One region of the Paenibacillus sp. FSL H8-0048 genome, then DNA from elsewhere that is predicted to be linked to it. Evidence: riboswitches for the same ligand, from Rfam matches in the RefSeq annotation. Region 1 holds a riboswitch; each other region holds the start of a gene.

Region 1 (6,040 bases):
GCGGGACCTGCCCGAAGCTGCAGGATGGCGTGACCTGTACCGCCTGCGGCTGCATCATTCCGGTCGTGGCCCGGCTGAAGGCCCGCAGCTGTCCGCTGCCGGGCGGCGGAAAGTGGCAGCCGGTCGCGGAATGACGGCTCACGCCTGACGCTTAACGGCAAGGGGACCGGCTAAATAGATAGGCTAGAAGCCGCTCTTGCCATATGAGGCGGATCGATCAACGAAAGCTCCTCGAACCTGCACAATGTGCGGTTGGAGGGGCTTTTTTGCGTTGTGGAGGTGAGGGGAAAGGGGGGGAGAAGGAAATGTGAGAGGGATAAATCCCTCTAATGCGGCGGGAAATGGACTGGGTGAGGAAATGAGAGGGATAAATCCCTCTAATGCGGCGGGAAGTGGACTGGGTGAGGAAATGAGAGGGATAAATCCCATAGGTGGGGGGAGAAGTTAGCTGGTTGGCTAATGGGTGGTACACTAATGCACCTGAATCAGCCGAAAGTGGGCGATGAGCGGAAATGAGGAGTATTGGCTCCAAAAGTAGCTGAAACAAAAACCAACCTAATTAGTCTAACTAATCAATCTCCCCTACCTACCTACCTACCTACCTACCTACCTACCTACCTACCTACCTACCTACCTACCTACCTACCTACCTACCTACCTACCTACCTACCTACCTACCTAACACCCTAAGCAAGCCTTTATATAGAACCCGGCAAATCTGCCACACCATCCGTATAAAACAGCTCAAACACCAGGTCCTCATTGTAATTACCGAAGCCTTTTCCGAACAGGGTGAGACCGCCGATGTGCTCGGCATCCTCCTCGACAGAGAGCCGGAAGGTCCATTGTTTGTTGCGGATGCCTACCTGATCGAGGGTGACCTCCGACAGCTTTTGCCCGTCCATGTAGGTACCCGTCTGCGTAATCCGCAGCTGCTTGAGCAGGCCGTATTGATTGGTGAGTGCGGGCCACCATGCCGGAGTGTATTTTCCCGGATTATCTCCGTAATCACCGGGGCTGGTCCAGAAGCCGAGCGATTGTCCGTTCAGCGTGAAGGTAATATCCGACGGCCAGTTGTTGTTGATCGACGGGGCTTCCGAGGCAATCTCCATCGTGATGGCAAGCTCCTCCGGCTGCTGGCTGGACAGCAGGAAATTCGGGATTTTATACTCAACGAACCCCTTGCCGAACCAGAGAATCCCGGCATTCACCCGCTCCTGGTCCCAGAAATAACGGGGATCGTCAAAGTGCCCGATGACCCTCTCCGTCGTAGACAGTCCGCAGGTAGGCTCAATCTGGAAGTCGGAATAATGCCCCACCGGGATATCCTTGCGGTATCCCCTGCGCGGAGTCCGGGCCTGCCTTGGAAAAATAATCTCTGCCCCGTCGGCAGCCAGTGTACAGATCTTCTGCAGTCCGCTTTTGCCTGGAGCCATGTGGCTGCGGATCAGCCCGGCAGCTTCGAGCTTGCGCACATGCATGGTCATAATTGCACTGCTGAGCTTGAGGGCTGCAGCCAGCTCCTTCACGTTCATGGGCTTATCGGACAGCAGCCGCAGCATATGCAGGCGCACGGTACTGGACAAGGCCTCGTACACGGGCAGGGATTGTTCGGTTAGATCGAGTTTCATCGGATGCCTCCACGTTCAGATTGTATAGTTAATAATTATATTACTCAAATAAAATTTCTACAAGCCAAGTTTGTCCGCAGTACAGCTTTTCCAATTTATATCACAGACACGCTGAGCCGGGTCCGTTATGATGTGAGATGAATTAGCGGTGAAACAAGGTGCTCTTGCCGGATGCGGCAAGGGATAACAGGGAATCGGGTGCAAATCCCGAGCGGTCCCGCCACTGTATGGAAGAGCTGCACTTCATGAGGTCACTCGGGAAGCCCCGGGGAAGACGAAGCCTGCGGCGTTTGCATTCCAAGCCAGGAGACCTACCTTGTCTACGCACACCACGACTCTACGCGGATAGGAGCGGTGTACGGATAGGTTAATGAGAAGAGGCGTTCTGCCCTGATGGACCGGAGGAATCTTGAGTGTAGAGAGGATCACCGGTTTATAGCTGCTGGATACAAGGATTCGTCCCATAGTGATGGTACGATGAGAAGCGCCTTGTATCGTTTGGCAGCGGCTGCGCGTTCTATCGAACTTGCCTGCGTACATACACTCCCACCCTTTAGGGTGGGTTTTTTAGTTTTATTATTTTTAACGGAAATCAACAAACATGGAGGGTGACAAATGAAAAAACACAGAGGGTGGAGCTTTGCGGCTCTGGTTGCCGGATTTACGGTGTATTTTATGCTGAATGAACCGGGTACGGCCCGCGCGATGCACATTATGGAAGGGTTCCTGCCGGTTGGCTGGGCGGTGTTCTGGTGGGCGGCGTTTATCCCGTTCTTTGTGCTGGGAATCTTCAAGCTGAGAGCCATGACCCGGGAGAATCCGGAGCTGAAGCTGCTGCTGGGTCTGGCCGGTGCGTTTACCTTCGTTCTGTCTGCGCTCAAAATGCCTTCCGTGACCGGAAGCAGCTCCCACCCTACCGGAACCGGACTTGGTGCGGTAATGCTGGGACCGATGCCCATGAGCGTGATCGGCTCGATTGTGCTGCTGTTTCAGGCGCTGCTGCTGGCGCACGGCGGGATCACTACGCTTGGAGCCAATGCGTTCTCGATGGCGGTGGCGGGTCCTTTTGCCGGATATGCAGTGTATAAGCTGATGATGAAAATGCCGGACCGCGAAAAGCTGGCCCTATTCTGTGCGGCTGCGGCGGCTGATCTGAGTACGTATGTAGTGACTTCCGTTCAACTGGCGGTGGCTTTTCCGGCGGCGGATGGCGGTGTAATGGCTTCTTTTCTTAAATTCGGGGGAATCTTTGCCGTGACGCAAATCCCGCTGGCCATCAGTGAAGGGCTGTTGACGGTACTGCTGTGGAACTGGCTGAAATCGTATAGCCCGAATGAATTGTCGCTGCTGAAACGCAAGGTGAACGGAGGAAGAGCCTAATGAGCAATAAATGGAAAAATGGATTGATGCTGCTGGTCGTTATTCTGCTTGTCATTCTGCCGCTGCTGCTGGTTAACGGGGAATTCGGCGGAGCCGATGATGCGGCTGAAGGTGCGATTACTGAGATTAATCCTGACTATGAGCCGTGGTTCAAGCCGCTGACTGAGCTCCCGGGGGAGACGGAGAGTATGCTGTTTGCATTGCAGGCAGCGATTGGTGCCGGTGTGATCGGCTATACCCTGGGGCTGCTCAAGGGCAAGCAGGCGGGACGAAGCAGCATAGCAGCAAGTGATCCGGCGGATTGATGTTCTCTCTTACAATAATGCTCTGCGCCAGTTATCCCCGATGTGGAAAAGCTCGTTCGCAGCCCTGATGTTCCTGCTCTCTTACACCGTACATCCGGTACTGCAGGCTGCAATCACCCTATGGATGATGTCCTGGTGTGTATTACAGGCCCGTATTCCCTTCCGTGCTTATGGCATGCTGTTCGGCACAGCGCTGCTGTTCTACGCGCTTAGCGTACCGGCGCTGCTCGTGGAATTCGGGCATCCGGCAGCGGGAGAGGCAGGAATATTCCCGCTTCCTGGACTGAACCTGCCGGTATATGTTACAGTGGCCGGGCTTCAGCGGGCCGGAGAGCTGCTGGCCAGAATCTCTGCCTGCATGAGCTGTTTCTTTTTCCTGATGTTCACTACTCCGTTCAGTGAGCTGCTGCAGGTGCTGCGCAGGCTGCGGATGCCGCAGATTGTTCTGGAGCTGATGCTGATTATGTACCGCTTCTTATTCCTGCTGAGTGATGCAGCGCATGGCCTGCTGCTGGCCCGCAGGCTGCGCGGAGGCCGGCGGGGCTACATGGCCAGACTTCGGGAGACTGCGGCTATGGCAGGAGCGCTGTTCGGCAACACGATGCACCGTTATTACGGATTGTCGCAGGGGCTGCTGGCCCGCGGATTCACAGACGAGATTATTCTCCCGCCTTATACGGCGCGTCCTGTGCCGCGGCGGTATACAATCCAGGCTTATACCGGTATTGCTGTGCTGCTGCTGACTGAAGCGTACTTTATCACTAACACATGAAAGGAGCCGGCCATGGATCAGGAATATAGCTTGGCTTGTGACGGAGTGGTGTTCCATTACCCGGATACGAAGGAGCCTGCGCTGCATGAACTTACGTTCTCCATCCCCGCAGGCAGCAAGACGGCGGTACTCGGTCATAACGGTTCGGGCAAATCGACGCTGTTCCTGCATGCCGTCGGCATCCTGCGCCCGCAGCAGGGTACGGTTCTGCAAGGAGGGAAGGCATTATCCTACTCCAAAAAAGAGCTGGCCGCTCTGCGGCGGAGAGTGGGCCTGGTTTTCCAGGACCCTGAGCAGCAGCTGATCCTCAGCACACCGCTGGAGGATGTATCGTTCGGGCTGCGCGGCAGCGGCATGGCTGAACCGGCTATTGCCGCGCGCTGCCGGGAGGTAATGGAGCTGCTGAATCTGACCGGTCTGGGCGATAAACCGATTCACCAGCTAAGCCTGGGCCAAAAAAAACGCACGGCACTCGCCGGTGTGCTGGCTATGGAGCCGGAGCTGATTCTGCTGGATGAGCCGACCTCGTATCTGGACCCGTTATCGGAAACGCAGATGCTGAAGGGTCTTGAAGCTATACATGATAAAGGAACAACCGTAGTTATGGCTACGCATGATATGGACCTGGCCTACCGCTGGGCGGACTGGATTATTGTGCTGGAGCATGGAAGATGCCGGGCGGCGGGGACGCCGGAGGAGATTTTTGCGGGACGGGAGGAGCTATTGTCCATTGGTCTGGGATTGCCGCTGCTGGCTGATTTATGGTTCAGCCTGCCAGCCGGCCTGACCGCAGGGCAGAGTGCTCCCCGCACCGCCGGCGAATTCAAAGTGAAGCTGCATAAGCTGCTTGCGCTGGAAATATAAAAATCTATATGTTTCACATGATGAACGGGGGAAGAGGAATGAACAAACAAGGGAAACTGCTGATTATCGGCTTCGGCCCCGGAGCGCTGGAGCATATTACCGGCCGCGCACTGGCTGCGCTGGATGAGAGCGAGGCGGTCATCGGCTATACCACTTATGTAGATCTGATCCGGCCGCTGCTGCGGCATCAGGAGATTGTCGGCACGGGGATGACCGAGGAGGTCAGCCGGGCCCAGGAGGCCGTCCGCAGAGCAGAAGCGGGTCAGACCATTGCGGTAATCTCCAGCGGCGATGCCGGTGTCTACGGAATGGCCGGTCTGGTCTACGAGGTGCTGATCGAACGCGGCTGGAGCCGCTCAGAGGGGGTGCAGGTGGAGGTGATCCCGGGAATCTCGGCGATCCAGTCCTGTTCCTCACTGCTTGGGGCGCCGATTATGCATGACTCCTGCACGATCAGTCTGAGCGATCATCTTACGCCCTGGGAGAGCATTGCTGCGCGTGTGGAAGCGGCGGGGGCGGCGGATTTCGTCATTGCGTTCTATAATCCGCGCAGCGGCAGACGGACGCGCCAGATTGAAGAAGCGCGCACCATTCTGCTGCGTTACCGTGATCCGGCTACACCGGTAGGCATTGTCAAAAGCGCCTACCGTGACCGCCAGCAGACAGTCGTAACCACACTGCAGGATATGCTGGAGCATGAGATCGGCATGCTCTCAACCGTGGTGGTCGGCAACTCTGCTACCGTTGTCTATGAGGACCTGATGATTACGCCGCGGGGATATGAGCGCAAATACAGTCTCGGGGCACAGACGCAGACGCTGAAGCCGCACGAGCGGCTGCGTACAGCCGCAGAGCCGTGGTCGCTGGCTGCGGCGGAGTCCGGGCAGGCAGAGGGGGCCGCTTGCGCCGGAGCGGCAAAAACTGTCGATGCAGGGAGAGAAGCTGCTGTTGCGGGAAGCGAGGCAGAGCCTGGACAGCGGGAAGCAGCAGATTCTGTCCGGATAGAACGGGCGGTAGCCTGTAGTGAAGCAGGATCAGGGCGGGCGGAAGAGGCGGCTGAGCAGAGCCTGGCTGCTGCTCCGCAGATG
Region 2 (6,040 bases), 1.0 Mb from region 1:
TTCCAAGCAAATCCGTCACTCTAACGAGTCTTCAGCGCTTCGGCAACCCTATACGCCTCAACGGCTCATCAGCACGGATGCTTTAGTTGGATTTTCTACACTTAATTATCCTGATTACGCATCTGGACAGCCATTAGTTGGATTTACAGCATCTAATTTAGCCCATACCTCAACCTTCTGCAGCTTCAGCCCTGAATAAGTGTCATTTATCCAACTAGCTCCCGCTCTACAGCAAATTAGACCAAGTTAGATGTCATTTATCCACTTATCGTTGGCCCCAGCATGCAGTACCAGCGTGCAGTACAGTCAGCTCCCTACCAACTAAGAACTATGGCAACCTAACCGCTACGGCAGCAGCCATCTCACGAGTTACGACAGCAGCAGGCTCGAATGCGCCGCCGGTGCCGCTCATATATCCAAGTCCCGTTACCGTACGGACAGCGGACAATGCATAGTCACTAATTTTATCTTCGTCGCTGAACTTACCCGCGCCTGCTCCGGCTTCCGCTCCAGCTGCATCCAGTTTAAAAGCTCTAACCATCATCACAGCCATATCCTGGCGCGTAACCAGCCCGTCCGGTTTGAACGCCGTGGCTGTCACGCCGCTAATGATTCCAAGCTCTTTTGCCCGGTTCACTGTTCCATAATACCATGTACCGGCCTTAACATCACTGAAGGCCCCAGCGGAAGACGCCGCAGACGGCTCGTTCCCGGTTAAGCGCAGCAGCAGTGCTGCAAATTCAGCACGGGTAATATTCTTTTTCGGTGCAAACATCAGACTGCCTTCACTCACACCATTCATCAGCTTGCGGTCATACGCCGTGTATACCGACTCCAGCGCCCAAGGCGAAATCGACTTCACATCGGCAAAAGCCGGACGGTCCGCCGCAGCAGAAGCCACCGTTACCGGAACCGTATGACGGACGATGGCCGGGGTTTTATCCTTCAGATATCCCGTAACCGTCAGGGTATATTTATTCGCCGGAAGACCACCAGCAAGAGCAGCCACGCCCGCAGCATCTGTAACTGCTGTTTTGCCGCCGATGGTTACCTGTACGCCTGCTGCCGGTGAAGTTACCGGATCGGAGGTGAAAGTCGCCTCATTCCAGACCCATTGCTTCTGGGTTACCTGCACCTTCAGATCTTGTCCAGGCTGCGGCTGTGCGGGAGTCACGGTTACGGCATCAACCACCTGCGTGTTGTCCCCGCCATAATAGACCACGATGCGGTCATTCTCCTCCAGTGCGAAGTCGCCCATCCCTACACTTGGATAGATCCATGCTCCGCCGCGCGCAACCACATACATCCAGCCGTCATATCCGCCAAAAGTACCCGCAATCACGCCGCCGATCCCCGTCACATAATTGCCTGCTTCATTGACCAGGGCCAGGCGCTTGGCTGCTGCTGTCTTTTCCAGTGCTTTAAGCACATTTCCAGCATACACGCTGCCCTCAGCCAACGTTCCATTCGGACCTTCAACTGTAACCGCGACACTTACCTGAGGATTCTTCACAGGTGTGCCGCTAAAATCAAAGAGCTTACCGCCTGTACCAAACAGCTTGTACGCTACCAAAGCCTCCAGTGCCTGCTCCGTGGAGAGCGGATTGGAGCTGCCGCCCGCAGTGTGGACGAATCCGCCATCCTTTGCACTGAAGCTCAGCAGCTTGCTGACCAGATTAATCTGGCCTTTGGTATACTCTGCTCCTGCCGGATCAATGCCGAAGGCAGACAGACCGATAATGGCCTGAGCTACACTCTCGCTGCTGTCGCCATATCCGCCGTTCTTGTCCTGTGCCTTAGACAACCAGGCGGCTGCCCGCTGACCAGCAGTATTCACGGCTGCTTCCTGCTTGTGTCCAGCCAGTGCGTTCAGCGTCATCGCTGTCATATCCGGATCACTCGCACCCGTGGTCAGGGTGAAGCCGCCGTCCGGGTTCTGCTTGGCCAGAATCTCTGCCAGCAGCTTAGATTGTGTCCATTTCGCATTTGCCGGGATGGTATAACTGCCGGAATCAAGAGCCAGCAGGGCATAAACCGGATTATTCAGCGTCTGGCCGGTGATTGCATCGTGATTGTAGAGCTTCTCGATCAGGTTGTAGCCTGCCACCTTCTCAGGGTCGCCGCCCAGTGCCTTAACGGCAAGCGTGATCCGGGCATAATCCGTAGCTCTGGCAAAAACACCCTTAGCCTCACTCACCTTACCCTCAAGCGCCTTCAGATAGCTGGCAGGTACCTTGTAGCCTGCTTGTGCAAGGCCAATCGCCTGCCAGTCGGACTGGACTCCGTTCTTCAGCATGAATTCCGCAGTAGCATAGACCGCAGCGGTTACGCTGGCTGCCTCACTTGCGGGCAGAGCGGATACCGCTGGTGCGGAAGTTCCGCCTGTCTGTGCAGCAGCAGCTTGTCCTGCCGGAGCTACAGCTGCTCCCAGCAGTGCGAACAGCATAATGACAGCAAGTCCCAGCCGTGTGAACCTGGATGATAGAGAATGGTTCTTCATAACTAACCTCTTTCCTGAAATAGAATGGATGAATCCTGCTTCCTCCGCCAAAAGAGCGGCAACCTAAAGACCGCCCTGTGCAGGGCGGCCGGGGAAGAACTTTCGCACAGGGCGGCTGAAGGGAGCCGGTTGCTCTCCCACATTACATACAATACAGCGCATACAGCCCTCGCCAATATCAGATATCAGCATCTGCTTCCACATTCTTACCCCCGAAGAATAGAAACAACAATGAAAAAGGCAGGTCTCCTGGCTCATACTTCACCGCTTCCCCCGCCTTCCCATCCGCTTAGCAGACAGTGGCACCTCAGGAGTCGCTCCGTATTTACAGTGGCGGGACCGCGCCGGACTTGCACCGGGCTTCCCTTTTAAGCAGATTCTTCTATTAGACATAGCCCTGCCAGCTTCTGCTGGCGACAGCGCGCGGTCTCTAAGGCAATCTGCACCTTTTCCTCAAGCTTATTAAATTTTAATATTCTCAAACCATCATATCGACTATTCCCCTGTATGTCTATAGACAAGCTATATCTATTCCATCCGTCGCGAGACCCCGTCTATTCCCCAGCAAAAATCCTGAACAGCACATGCCCGCTCCCCGGCACATCATACTATTCAGGACTATAAAAGTTACTCTTCTGCTGCTGATCAAGACGTTGGTCTGCTGTAATCAACTCGATGGCGAACCTATGGAAACCTCGGCAGAAGGCCGATTGTATTCCGTACATCAGAATTAGTATAAAAGCAGCCGTTAACGCATTCTGTTGCACTCCATACCACCGATTACAGCAAATTCCCCTCAGCCGGGCCAAATCCCAAAAATCTACTGCACCAAATACAACAGAACGCCATATAAGGCTCAATATGCCTCATTCTAGTGTACAAAGTGCAATTGAGCAGCTTCTTTCGGACATAAGCATAACTATCTTCTACATTTCACATATTTCAGCCTGCCATACCCATTCTACCGTAATGTGCCAAACTAGCTCCCCACGTTATGCTTAAATGTAATCTGTACAACTAAACCGTCTGATTTACCGCCAAATGTACCTTTAGCTGTATTTCGTACACCTAAAATGCTTATGTACCCGGCTTTTCGCCCTTTCGGGCAAATTTAGTTGTATGGAATACAATTAAGAGAGGTACGCCTTCTTTTTCACTGTTTTTAGTTGTACAGAGTACACCTATCTCTGTAAGCAATGTTACTCAGGACCATTACTCGATAACAAGTCAAAAACGTCTGTTAGTTGGTGAGACGGCTAAGTGACTCAGTAGCATTAGTCGATAACGTTGGTCGTTAGGTGCAGTCGATTACGGCAGTCAATTACGTTAGTCAGTAGCGCCCGTCGATTTGCTTTACTCGAAGATTTACCTGCTCATTAGTTAAAAGCTTAAACAGCCTGTTAATGCCACAGCTTTATTCCGCGTCCGTGTCCGCTTCCGGGCTTGCAGAAGCGGATGGCTCTGCACTAGGCGCGGCTGTGGCTGCAGCTTCCGGGGCGCTGCCCGGATCTGCCTCCAGCTTCAGCGAGTATCTTCCGGCGGTGATCATATCACCTGCCGCCAGCTTCGCGCCTGCTGATAGCTCCACCGTCACCTCGTATACGCGTGACGGAGGAGTCCCCGCCGCCGCTGGAGAGGCGGCGGCTCCACTATCTGCATCGCCGTCTACTCCTGCGCCTGCTTCACCCTTCACATCGCCGTCTACTCCGGCGCCTGTCTCACCCTTCGCATCGCCGTCTACTCCGGCGCCTGTCTCACCCCTCACATCGCTGTCTACTCCAGCGCCTGCTTCACCCTTCGCATCGCCGTCTACTCCGGCGCCTGTCTCACCCTTCGCATCGCCGTCTACTCCGGCGCCTGCTGCAACCTGGCAACTGCTAACCGTTGCCTTGACCTCGTAGTCCGTAACGCCGCTGGCGGACTCCACGCCTACCCGCTCCGGCTTGAAGGCGGAGCATTCCGCAGCATCAGTGAAGCTGAACAACAGCTTCACGCCGTTATTCTTACCAGCTTCTCCGTCCCCCGCATCCACGCCGTTATTCTTACCCGCTTCTCCACTTCCTGCTCCGCCGTCCGCGTTTCCGCCAGTTCCCGCATCACCGCCGTTATTCCCGCCTGTCTCTCCATCACCGCCGACAAGCCGGACAGAGACCGGGGCCGCTGCAGCGGCTTGTCCGGTCACTGCCGGAAGCGGGCTGGGGCTGGCCACCGGCGCAGCTGTATCCTTGCCGCGTCCCCCAAGCTGGCTCAGCAGGATAACCGCCGCAATCAGAATGATCCCGAGGATGCTCCCTGAGATCAGGATTTGAAATCGGCTGCGGCTGACCCACCGCGCCAGCGGCGAAGCCAGCTGGGCGCGGGCTTCATTGTAGACAGTCTGCATGGCAGGCGTTGCTGTGTCGAGATGGGTTTTGCGGAATTCCCGGTTCTTGAACGCCTCGCGGTCGCTTTTCAGGAAATACCGCAGCACGGCCCGCTTGTAATTCGGCCATAGCTTCTTGCCTGAGCTTGCGAACAGCCAGCTATGCTGCGACCAGTCCAGGAACCGGTACACTGTCTCCTTGTCATTGCCCGCCTTGCGGACCACCAGATCCAGCAGCGCATCATAATCCAGCGGTCCGCCTTCACGTTCACTGCTGTGATAGAAGGCCAGCGGCAGCCTGTCGAACGGCTCAAGACTCCGCGCTTCCTTCAACCACCGTGCGCCGAGCAGCTGTACATCGTCCAGCTCACGCGGCGTCAATCCGGCAAAAATCTCCTCGTCCGGCGACTCCTCCCCGAACCAGCGGTAGGCCGCGCGCAGCGCATTCGCTTTGCGCTTCGCAATCGCGTCGAGCGGCGGCTGCCAGTCTGCCGTATCCCGGTAACGCAGGAACGAGATCTCCAGCAGCTGCTCCATCGTCAGCTCGTCCAGCGAGAGCCGGTTCAGCAGGAAGCGGTCGGCAACGGTGCCCAGCTCCTCCATAACGGACAAGGCCTCCGGGTATACACCGCCTCTGCGGCGCTGCTTCTCTGCCTGCTGGACCGCTTCATGAACAGCCGTTACCGCCGCTACCGGTTCAGGCTCCCGCTGCAGCTTCTCCAGCAGATATTCCTTGAAGGTATCCCGTACCGCTGCCTGCTGAAGCACCTCTGGAAGACTCCGGCCGAAGTGACTTACCAGGCGGAGGATATCCGCCGTTCCGGCAGCAGCAGCCAGCCTGGATTCCAGATACGGCTCGAACAGCGCTCTGCGGAAGAGTGCTTGCGACAGCACTTTTTTGAAGAACGCCTCACTAAGCTCCGCATTGCTCTCAATAATTCCGTAAGCCGCCGCCAGCACATCCTCCCGGCCCCCGGACTGGCAGTTCAGCATCCCGTTGATGAAGTAATCGACGATCTTCACCCGGTAATTATGGCCCGGCAGCGCGTAATACGCCTTGAACTGTTCCAGGATTTCCACTGACGGAATCCCCTTCTTGCGGATCAGATCATATTCGCGGTCGAACCGCTCCAGGAACATATCATTCAGCCGCACCCGCGAGTCCAGCTTCCCCTCCG
Region 3 (6,040 bases), 1.6 Mb from region 1:
TTTTCCGCTGGCAGCTGTGTCATCAGCCGTGCATGAGCCCCAGCCTGCGGAAATAATCCAGCGCGAGCTTAGCGCTTGCAAGAGAGGATTCCTCGTAGGCCTCTTGCTCCACAATATAGTAGAGAATTCCGCTCTGCTCCGCTATCTCGAAGACGCTCTGAAAATCGACCTCTCCCTTTCCAAGATCGGTCTCCTCCTGGTTGGCTCCAAAATCCTTAATATGGACCAGCGGAACACGTCCGGCATACCGTGACACATAATCAGCCGGGTTGGCTCCGCCCCTGTATACCCAGCCCAGATCGAACTCTGCCAGCATATGCTCCGCAGGAATCTGCTCCAGCCAGATATCAATGACCGCCTTGCCGTCAACCTCAGCGAATTCATAATCATGATTGTGGTAGCCATACTGCATTCCCGCTGCCCGGACCATCGCGGAAGCCTTCTCAAAGAATGGAATTAACCTCGTTACATCGTCGATGGAAGGGCTGGGCGGAAGCGGCGCTGACGGGGTGATAATATATTGAATTCCCAGCTCCGCCGCGTACTCGATCTCCCTGGCCAATGCCCGCTCCATCTGTTCCAGGCTGCTGAAGTCCAGACCCACATGCGCCGAAGGCGCTGCAAGACCCAGTTCATCCAGCCTGCGACGAAGTACCCCGGCAGCTACGCCGAAATATCCGGCGAATTCCACCACCTGGTATCCCATCTCTGCTACCTTGCCCAGTGTGCCAAGGAAATCCCGCTCCGTCTGGTCACGCAGTGTATACATTTGAATTCCGATCTGCCGCGCTGCTTCTGCCATGAAGAATCCGCTCCTTATCATCATTTCTGGTTGGATACTATATTCACTCTATTTCCCCTGAAGCTTGCGCTCTACGGATTCCAGCTTGCTGCGGCTGGTGGAGGTCTTGTCGCGCCGATCGTCGATCTTGAGCGAGGTGGAGACTCTCTGCGCCCCGGCGGTGAACGGCGACTCATGCAGCGCTTCTACCGCAGCCAGAATCCGCCCCACCGGTCCCTCAATAATCGTACCCATAGAAGTTAGCTCATACGTAATGCCCTCCACCGTCTCCAGCACGCGCTGCATCTCGGCCACATAGCTGCTAAGGCTGGTGCTGCCTGTCCCAATCGGAATAACGGTCACTTCGCCAATTGCCATTGCTATTTCCCTCCCTAAAGTATCTGGTGTGCCTGCCGCTTACTTATTCCCTTATTGTAACGCTTCGCCAGGCTCGCCACAAATCACCTGCACCCTCTCTTTTCTATTAATATCCGTCAAAATGATTACCAGGATTAGACGCACTCTATTTATGGATTCTTTGTGGCGTATTTTCGGAGATTTTATGAAAAATTCAAGGCAGATTTAGAGGAAAGTTGTGGATTACCTGTGGACTAACTGTGGATCAGCTGTGAGTAAAAGCGCCGAACCCGCTCCCCGTGCGGGATTGCAAAAAAACATTTACAAACACAATATATTGCGGTAGCTTTAATAGATAACAACAAAATATAGTAGAAACAGGTGTTTCACCCCTAGTAATAGAGGTGAGACTTAATAGGGAAGCGCGGTGCAAAACCGCTGCGGTCCCGCCACTGTAACCGGATGCTCCCAGGGTGCGATACCCAGGGCCGCATTCTCCGGCTAATTGCCACTAAGGGGCGGAATAAGCCCCCCGGGAAGGCGCTGGAGGAGTTGCCGGAAGCCAGGAGACCTGCCTGTTTCGGCGGCACCGCTTAGACTCCTGCGAGGAACAGGGGAGGTGCCCGTATGCGGCCTGCTATTGCAGAGTTAGCCTTCCGTCAATCGGGCCAGAGGCTGCCGATACCTGAGGACGATCGCGGATTATCTTCAGGTATCGGCTCTGCGGAATATACAAGAACTGGCGTAAGCTATTGCCCCGTTTCTGCTCGTATGTTCCACCCAGACCACAGGCAAATTTCCGCTTTCCGGAGCTTTGCATCCTGCATTCGGGCATTTCCGGCCTTCCCGGCCGGGGGTGCTTTTTTAACGCTTACAATACCCGAGAGGAGAGAGTTATATAATGACGCTGCTGGAGAAACGTTATAACGAAGGACAAGCTGCACAAGAGGTTCTATTGGAAGAGGTCATTCATCTGGGACGGGATATTATCGACAGCCGGGATCTGGATCTGCTGCGCGAGAACGCCAACCTGAACGGGGAGAGCTTCTCCGGCAAAATGAGCAAGTTCGGCAGTGAGTACTCCAAATGGTATGCCCGCAACTTCACCATGCCGCCACAGCTGGTACAGGCTACCCTGGATAATGTCGTCTATGTACATGACCTTGATCAATACGCCATTGGAACCACGAACTGCATCTTTATTCCGTTTGAACGGCTTCTCCGTGAAGGCTTCAATACCGGCAACGGCAGCGTACGGCCTCCCAACTCGATTATGACGGCGATGTCGCTGGTGGCGATTATTTTCCAGTCGCAGCAGAATGCGCAATACGGCGGCGTATCCGCCAACAAGCTGGACTATGATCTGGCCCCTTATGTCACCAAATCCTTCTCCAAGCTCTTCCGCAAAGGTCTGGAGTATTTCGAGGAGAATGCAGAGGTGTCTGGGCTTGGGGAGATTACGATGAGCCGCAGCGATCTGGCCGAGCAGTATCCGCGCGCCTTCCGTTTTGCCCTTAAGGAGACGCAGAGCGAGACCCTGCAAGCCGCAGAGAGTATGGTACATAACCTGAATACGATGTCCAGCCGCTCCGGCGGCCAGATTCCTTTTACCAGCATCAACTACGGCACCTGCACCTCCCCGGAGGGGCAGCTTGTGATCAGCTCGCTGCTGACGGCCACGATGAATGGACTGGGCAGCGGGGAGACGCCGGTGTTCCCGATTCAGATCTTCAAATGCAAGCAAGGCATCAACCAGCAGCCGGGTGATCCTAACTACGAGCTGTTCCTGAAGGCAGCGGAGTGCTCGGCGCGCAGATTGTATCCGAACTTCGCCAACCTGGACGCTCCGCTGAACATGCAATATTATGATCCGGCTGACCCGGATACCGAGTTCGCTACGATGGGCTGCCGCACCCGTGTGCTTGGAGACCGCTTCGGACGCAATCACTGCTCCGGCAAAGGCAACCTGTCCTTCAACACACTCAACCTGGTGCGTCTTGGACTGGCCCACGGCACGATAACCGGCCGCCGCCTCGCTGCTGATGAAGAAGGGTTCTTCGACGACCTCAATCACTATATGGATATTGCGCTCGACGGTCTGCTGCACCGCTTCCGCATCCAGGCTTCCCAGAAGGCCAAAGCCTCCGATTTCATGATGCGGGAAGGCGTCTGGGAGGGCGGCGAGCAGCTTGCCCCCGATGACAGTGTAGGCGAACTGCTGAAGCACGGCAGTCTGTCGCTGGGCTTCATTGGAATGGCAGAATGCATGAAAGCCATGTACGGCAAGCACCACGGCGAAGATATGGAGATCCATGCCAAGGCTGTAGCCATCGTCCGCCATATGCGTGAATATTGTGACCGCAAGAGCGAGGAGCTTAATCTCAACATCACCTTGTTCGCAACACCAGCTGAAGGTCTCTCCGGCAAGTTCACGAAGATTGACCGCAAGGTGCTCGGCTCTATCCCTGGGGTAACCGACCGTGAATACTATACGAATTCGTTCCACATTCCGGTCTACCATGAACTGAGCGCAGCCAAGAAGATCAGCCTGGAAGCTCCGTTCCATGAATATTGCAACGCCGGAGCGATCTCCTATGTCGAGCTGAACGGCAATGCCCGGAGCAACCCGTCAGCCTTCGTCAAAATCATCAAATACGCGCTGGAGCAGGATATCAGCTACTTCAGCATTAACCATCCGATTGACCGCTGCTCCGGCTGCGGCTATGAAGGGGTCATCGGCACGAATTGCCCGACCTGCAATGCCCATGAGGATACCACCCATATCCGCCGTCTGCGCCGGGTTACCGGGTATCTGACCGGCGACTATCAGACCCGCTTCAATGCTGCCAAGCAAGCCGAAGTCCGGGACCGTGTTAAGCATCTATGAACATCTGCGGATATTACCCGGAGTCGATTAATGAAGGCGAGGGCCTGCGGGCCGTCCTCTTCATCAGCGGCTGCCGCCACCGCTGCCCGGGCTGCTTCAACCCGAAGACCTGGAACTTTAGCTTCGGGGAAGTCTTCACCCCGGAGCGGCGGCGCGAGATCATAGAGGAGATTGCAGGCAATCCGCTGCTGGACGGCTTGACGCTGGCGGGCGGGGACCCTTTTTTCTCGGCTGAGGAGGCCGTAGACTTCATTCACGAGCTGCGCACCGAGCTGCCGGGCTTCCCGGTCTGGATCTATACCGGCTATACGTACGAGGAGCTTACGGCTTCGCCGGGCTCTGCGGAATGGAAGCTGCTGGCCTTGTGCCAGGTCGTGATCGACGGACGGTTCGTCGAAGAGCTCAAAGACCTTACCCTCTCCTACCGGGGAAGCAGCAACCAGCGCATTATCGATATTCCGGCGAGTCTGGCGGGAGATTCGGTTGTTCTGTGGGAGCCGGAGCTGAGCTTTCAAGGGGTATGAAATTTAAATGTAAAAAGGCACTAAACGCCCGAAAGCGGGTGGTTTAGTGCCTTTTTGTGAAACGGGACAGATTGAACCGCCAGCATCCGCTATTCTGCGTCTCTTGATTGCCCTGCCTTGCGCCCCACCTTATGCTCTGTCTCTTCCGCCAGCTCTTCCAGCACGCTGTCCAGGCGCAGCTTCAGCTCTTCCGCCAGCTCAACGACGCCCTGGTCGTTACGCACCGCCTGGGAGTCTACGGCGTAGACGCCGCCAAGAATGTAGCGGGCGCCAAGCACGGACAGTACCGGCTTCAGCGCATAGTCTATCGCCAGCAGATGCGCGAGACTTCCGCCCATGAAGAGCGGCAGGACGATTTTACCGGCCAGCCCTTTTTGCGGCACCAGATCCAGGAAGGTCTTCAGCACTCCGGTATAGGAGGCCTTATACACCGGACTAACTACAATTACCGCGTCGGCCTCCGCCACCAGACCATTCGCCTTGACGATCGCTTCGCTCTCGAACTTCGTGTGAATCAGATCCTCCGCCGGAAGCTCTGCCACATTGATCCGCTCCACTTCATACCCGCGCTCCCGCAGGGCACTCTCTGCATACTCAATCACGGCATTGATCCGTGAGACCAGGGAGGGTGTTCCGTTAATTACGACTATTTTGGCCATTTCCGCACCTCTTTTGTCCGTATAATAGGATAAACCGGGTTACTTTCCCGGGCATCAATACTTTAAATTAGTAATAATCCTAGCAGACTACACGGAATATTGTCAAACCTCAATTTGCTTGCAAACTGCTACCGCTCTGGTTATAATAAACGGCAAACCTATATCCCGACCAGGCCAACGACCGGCATCCAACCGCGAGGCGTCTGCGACCGGAGCAGCTTCCTGTTCCCTAAGTTTACCGGGTTTCGCCCGTTACCGCGAAGACCAAAGAGGGCCTTATTCCGCACATTTTAGTTGCATGATGTGAATGAGGTCAACCTGGGTGGCACCGCGAGCTGACGCTCCTCGTCCCATGGATGAGGGCGTTTTTTGCGTTTTTTTACCCACACTTAAGGAGCGGATGCAGATGCTGGATATGAATTGGATCAGGGAGAATGAGGACATTGTACGGAAGACGGCCGAGTGGAAAAGATTGAAGTTCCCCCTGGAGGAACTTCTGGAATGGGATGACCGGCGGCGGGTGGCCCGCCGGGAGACCGAGCAACGCCGGGCGGAGCGCAACGCGCTGACGAAGGACGTGGAGCGCCTGCTGCGCGGGGGCGACGTTTCGGGTGGCGAGCTGGCCAAGGAGCAGGTGCGGGTGATCAACGGCCAGCTGACTCTGCTGGAGGCGGAGCTGCTGGAGGCAGAACGCCGCTGCGGGGAGCTGCTGCTGCTCGCGCCGAATCCCGTGTCGGCGGATACGCCGATCGGACCGGATGAGCGCGCGAATGTGGAGCTGCGGCGGCATGGCGCGCCGCCGGTGTTCGGGTTCCGCACGCGGGACCATGTC

Evidence for each region. A riboswitch is a leader RNA that binds a small molecule or an ion and turns the genes downstream of it on or off. The one in region 1 is predicted to bind cobalamin.
Region 2: linked by a shared signal. The riboswitch ahead of NSU18_RS14710 (S-layer homology domain-containing protein) and the one ahead of NSU18_RS10690 (energy-coupling factor ABC transporter permease) in region 1 are both predicted to bind cobalamin.
Region 3: linked by a shared signal. The riboswitch ahead of NSU18_RS17195 (anaerobic ribonucleoside triphosphate reductase) and the one ahead of NSU18_RS10690 (energy-coupling factor ABC transporter permease) in region 1 are both predicted to bind cobalamin.

Annotation. Positions count from the first base shown of each region.
Region 1 is NZ_JBBODF010000001.1:2,469,003-2,475,042, reverse strand. It holds gene NSU18_RS10700 (DUF6171 family protein) at 1-134, shown strand, start outside; gene NSU18_RS10695 (ArsR/SmtB family transcription factor) at 699-1,631, opposite strand; cobalamin riboswitch at 1,771-1,964, shown strand; gene NSU18_RS10690 (energy-coupling factor ABC transporter permease) at 2,247-3,011, shown strand; gene NSU18_RS10685 (energy-coupling factor ABC transporter substrate-binding protein) at 3,011-3,316, shown strand; gene cbiQ (cobalt ECF transporter T component CbiQ) at 3,300-4,088, shown strand; gene NSU18_RS10675 (energy-coupling factor ABC transporter ATP-binding protein) at 4,101-4,952, shown strand; partial or broken gene cobJ (precorrin-3B C(17)-methyltransferase) at 4,991-6,040, shown strand, end outside.
Region 2 is NZ_JBBODF010000001.1:3,470,083-3,476,122, forward strand. It holds gene NSU18_RS14710 (S-layer homology domain-containing protein) at 329-2,500, opposite strand; cobalamin riboswitch at 2,723-2,915, opposite strand; gene NSU18_RS14715 (GAP1-N2 domain-containing protein) at 3,915-6,040, opposite strand, start outside.
Region 3 is NZ_JBBODF010000001.1:4,053,624-4,059,663, forward strand. It holds gene NSU18_RS17185 (sugar phosphate isomerase/epimerase family protein) at 23-802, opposite strand; gene NSU18_RS17190 (MTH1187 family thiamine-binding protein) at 851-1,159, opposite strand; cobalamin riboswitch at 1,501-1,731, shown strand; gene NSU18_RS17195 (anaerobic ribonucleoside triphosphate reductase) at 2,040-4,025, shown strand; gene nrdG (anaerobic ribonucleoside-triphosphate reductase activating protein) at 4,022-4,549, shown strand; gene ssuE (NADPH-dependent FMN reductase) at 4,639-5,208, opposite strand; gene serS (serine--tRNA ligase) at 5,615-6,040, shown strand, end outside.